2 regions of the Cryobacterium sp. CAN_C2 genome follow, and region 1 is predicted to be linked to the other one. Evidence: riboswitches for the same ligand, from Rfam matches in the RefSeq annotation. Region 1 holds a riboswitch; the other holds the start of a gene.
The links. Region 1 has a riboswitch for thiamine pyrophosphate ahead of IWX77_RS15105 (3-oxoacyl-ACP reductase). Riboswitches for the same ligand answer to the same signal wherever they lie in the genome.
Positions count from the first base shown of each region.

Region 2: it holds a riboswitch for thiamine pyrophosphate, as region 1 does, so the genes downstream of both, IWX77_RS01465 (ECF transporter S component) here and IWX77_RS15105 (3-oxoacyl-ACP reductase) in region 1, are expected to answer to the same signal.

Region 1 covers NZ_JADOUX010000024.1:31-2,224, reverse strand. The annotation lists gene IWX77_RS15110 (LLM class flavin-dependent oxidoreductase) at 1-452, opposite strand, end outside; gene IWX77_RS15105 (3-oxoacyl-ACP reductase) at 464-1,228, opposite strand; TPP riboswitch at 1,285-1,387, opposite strand; gene IWX77_RS15100 (hypothetical protein) at 1,673-1,843, opposite strand; partial or broken gene IWX77_RS15095 (transposase) at 2,039-2,194, shown strand, end outside.
Region 2 covers NZ_JADOUX010000001.1:308,661-310,854, reverse strand. The annotation lists gene IWX77_RS01470 (ABC transporter ATP-binding protein) at 1-682, opposite strand, end outside; gene IWX77_RS01465 (ECF transporter S component) at 686-1,333, opposite strand; TPP riboswitch at 1,366-1,475, opposite strand; gene IWX77_RS01460 (hypothetical protein) at 1,518-1,757, shown strand; gene IWX77_RS01455 (hypothetical protein) at 1,838-2,164, opposite strand; gene dinB (DNA polymerase IV) at 2,174-2,194, opposite strand, start outside.

The sequences.
Region 1 (2,194 bases):
GCCCGGCTGTATCGGTCTTTGTGGGAGGGCATCACCTCCAGCCCGTGGTTGCGGGCCTCGGCATCGAACATGGAGGTGACCACGTTCCAGCCGACCCGTCCATTACTGATGTGGTCGAGGGAGGCCAGCATCCTCGCTGCGTGGAAGGGAGTGTAAAAGGTAGCAGAAACAGTGCTGACCAGACCGATCCTGTCCGTAACCCGTGCCATCGCCGCCAACGCCGTTAACGGCTCGAAAAACCACCGAGGGCCAGCAGTGACGTCGCCGACGGACTGCCCATCGGCGAAGAACACAGCGTCAAAAAGGCCGCGTTCCGCGGTTTGAGCAAGACTCTCGTAATAACCAATATCTCCGAGCTGCTCCAGTGACGACCCGGGGCGACGCCAAGCAGCGCTGTGGTGGCCGCAGCCCATGAGAAACGCATTGAAATGAAGCTGGCGTGGGTTCGACATTACAAACCCTTTCAGTTCATGACCAGGCCGCCGTCGACCACCAGATTCTGGCCCGTGACGGACCGTGCCCACGGGGACGCGAAGAACAGAACGGCGTCGGCGAATTCCGCCGGGGTGGTGACCTTCCCCAGCGGGGTGGCCGCGGCGATGAAATCGAACACTTCCTCGGGGGTGGCAGCGCTCGCATCCGTTGTGCGCAAAAGCCCGCCAGAGACCATGTTCACCGCGATATTGTGCTGGCCAAGATCTGCTGCCAGAGTGCGAGTCAAGGCCAGCAAGGCCGCCTTGGCGGAAGTGTAGTCGTGGTACGGGACCACCGGGTTCTGGAACAGGTTGGTGCCAATATTGATAATTCGGCCGAACCCGAGTTCGCGCATGCCGGGCAGTGCCTGCTGAGTGGTGTTCAGCGCGCTGCGCACGCTCCCGGAGAACTGGGCCTCGAACTCCTCCCAGGTGATTCCTGCAGCACCGGAGCGGGCGTCACCGTTGAACGAGAAATCCGCCAGCGCGTTATTGACCACTGTGGTGACGGGGGAACCGAAATGTGCTGCAGCCGCAGCGAGCAGTTCCGCGACCTGAGCGGCGTCCGTGACGTCGGCCTGCACAGCAATCGCCTGCTTACTTCCATAATCTGCAGCGAGAGCCTGCGCGCCGGCCGCGCTGGTGCGATAATTAATGATCACTCTGGCGCCCTGCGCGGCGAAGGCCGCCACAATGCTGTGCCCCAGGCCTCGCCCGCCACCGGTGACCAAGACAATCTGTTCTGCTAATTGCATGGATTTTCTTCACCTTAAATTAGGCGAAAGGATGTGGTTCGGCCCCAGTACGGTGCGCAATCCCCCACTGACATCCCTTCGCTAGTTCGAACTAGATCAGGTTCAACGGGTGTCATCTCAGCCCAGCGTCATACAGCCCGGGCACCCCGTGTCACTCACAGCGTATACCGATCCCCGGCTTCTTCGACTCCGGACCAACGCTTAGCGCCAACCACTGTTCCGCAACGGGCCAGATCCCGGAACGAACGAAAAAGCCCCGGCATGTATCGCTTGGGGAAGACGAACATGAGGACCGGGGCTAATCGTTGGAGTGGGGGACTCCAATGCATAACGGTACACGCGCGTCGCCGACTGATGACTCCGGCGCGCCCGGTGAAGAAAAGTCAGCACCGCAACTGACCATGCTTCGCGCCCTGTGTGGCTCCGTCGCGGGTCTCGAACCGGTCAGCTCGGGCGGACCCACTGCTGTTGCGCTGGTTCCCAATGGCCGTCCTCGATCTCGGCGCTGAGGGCTGGCTGCAGCATCGCGTTGATCAGGGAGGCCGCATCCTCCGGGTCGAGGCAGTCGCTCAGCAGGGGGACGGTCTTGGCAACTTTGCGGTATCCGTCGGTCATGCCACGTGGTACCTGGAGCGTTGTGAATGGGGCCAGGTGTCGGTGGTGCGCTTCGGTGTGGACGCTGATGCGGAGTTGGCGTGCGTCGATTCGCATCGTTGTGGTGAGGATGGCCAGATCGACGAGTGGGCTGCTGCGGATATCTCGGACAGTGGGCCCTCTTAAAATGAGGGTTCACTGAAAGTAGAGAACCGCATGACCGCACCACGCCGGAAATTCACCCAGGAGTTCAAAGACGAGTTGTGCCGCGAGGTGATCAACACGTCGAAACCGATCAAGGATGTGGCCGAGACGCTGCGCAACTGGCTGAACAAGCATCGCGAAGCGAACGGCGGCACCGAGACGGAGCTG
Region 2 (2,194 bases), on a different contig from region 1:
GCACGATGACGCGATCCACGACGTCTTGCCAGACCTCGACTCGGTGCTCGATGACCACAAACGTTGCCCCGGAGTGGTCGAGGGAACGCACGACGGCGTCGCGCACGTCGATGACGCCGCCCGGGTCGAGGTTGGCCGTTGGTTCGTCGAGCAGCAGCAGCCCCGGCTGCATAGCGAGCACGCCGGCGAGGGCCAGGCGCTGTTTCTGGCCGCCGCTCAGGCCCGAGGTGGGATGGTCGAGCGGCAGGTTCAGGCCCACCTCGGCCAAGGCGCGTCGCACGCGCGGCCAGATCTCGGCACGCGGTACGGCGAGGTTCTCGCAGCCGAACGCCACGTCGTCTCCGACCCGGGCGAGCACAACCTGAGAATCCGGGTCTTGCAGCACCAAACCGACCCGCCCACGTGCCTCGGCGGCGCGTCGCCCGTCAACGAGTAGACAACCCGTCTCGTCCCCGTCTTCAGCGTCGCCGAGCACCCCGGCCAGCGCGTGTACCAGGGTGCTCTTTCCGGCACCGCTGGCCCCGAGCAGCAGTACCCGCTCGCCGGGCTCAATCTGCAGGTCGAGCCTCGATACCGCCTGGTTATGGCGCCCGGCGTGGCGCCAGCCCCAGTTGCGGGCGCGGATCTGCACGGCTCGGATCTGCGGGCGGCGAGCGGGCGTGAACGAAGAGGGGGGAGGCATCCGCTAGCTGAGCGCGGTGGAGGGCGCTGGCGAACCTTCCCGCCCGGAGGCGAACCGGCCGAGTGCGCCGGTGCGGGCCAGGCCGCGCACGGTGAGCCAGGACAGCAACCCGGCCAGAACGGTGCCCGACACCACAGCGGATACGAAATAGACGGCCTTGTAGCCAAAGTCCAGCGCCGCATAGCTCGTGAAGGTCGTGTCGAGCAGTCCAACGGCCACGCCCGCTCCGGCGCCCGCGAGCAGGGCTACGCCCAGGCGCCAGTTGGCGTACAGGAACAGGGCCAGCACGATCTCCGCGCCGAGACCCTCCACGATGCCCCAGATGAGTGTGGAGAACCCCCACTGGGTGCCGATCAGCATCGACACAACGGCCGCGATGACCTCGGTGTAGAGCGCTGCGCCGGGCTTGCGAATGATGAGGCCGCCGAGCACTCCGGCAAACAGCCAGCCGCCGGCCAGCAGGCCTTCCAGTCCGGGCGTGAACGCGAGGATCGCGCTGAGCGGCGACCAGGCGAGGCCCCAGGCCCAGAAGATGACACCGCTCGCGACGCCGATGACGCTCGCGACGACGATGTCGACGACGCGCCAGCGAAAGTTGCGCGGCGTGCGCTCAGACGTGGGCTGGCCCAGATGTGTGGTTGTAGCGTGCACTGTTCGTGCCCTTTCCGTAGGTGAATACAGGGCACGGGATTGAGAAGCCTCCCTGCGCTGGCATGATCCAGATCAGGTTCGACGGTCGAAGCCTATGCAGCTTCCTCTCAGCCCGGTATACCGGACTCCCGTGATCGCTTCAATACTAGTGCCCCGCCTAGACTGACGGAATGGGGAGCACACTATGAGCGTCGGTATTTTGCTCGTGTTGGCGGCCCTGTATCTTGTGCTCATGCGCCGGTTCATTCTGCGGCGCCGTCGAATCGCGCAGGGCTTGCCCGTGAACGGCCCGTGGCACTGGCCGGCCTGGTTGCGGCCGCGCGTGCCGCACTGGTTGCGGCGTCGTTTCGCGCGCCGCCCGCGCTGGCCGCTGCGCATCCGGCGCGAGCGCAGGCCGCGCCGTACTCGTCTGGGCCCACCTTAGGAAGGCGGGCCCAGGTTCTCTCATGGGCCCACGTTCCGGGCCGGGCCCGGAAACAGCGAAGGGCCCGGTGCAGAGAAGAGCTACTTCTTGAGGGCTCGGATCACTCGCGCGAGGGCGCGACCGGCCACGATCAGGAACGGTACGCCGACGGCGAGCAGCGCGATGACGTTGGGCTCGAAGCGGGCGGTTCCGCCAGACTTCACGTACGCACCGATCGGCACGGTCACTCCGCCGCCGCCACCGCCCGAACCGGCACCACCTTCACCGGCGTCGCCGCCACCGAAGCCGTAGTAGGCAAGCGCCACGGGAACGAGGGTGACGCCGTCGATTTGCACGGGGTCACCGTAGGCCGATTTCACACCGGCGGCACGAAACGTTTCTGCGAGTTTTTCCGGGAGGCTGGTCATTCCAACAGGTTAGCGCGCCCAGGGCTTGAA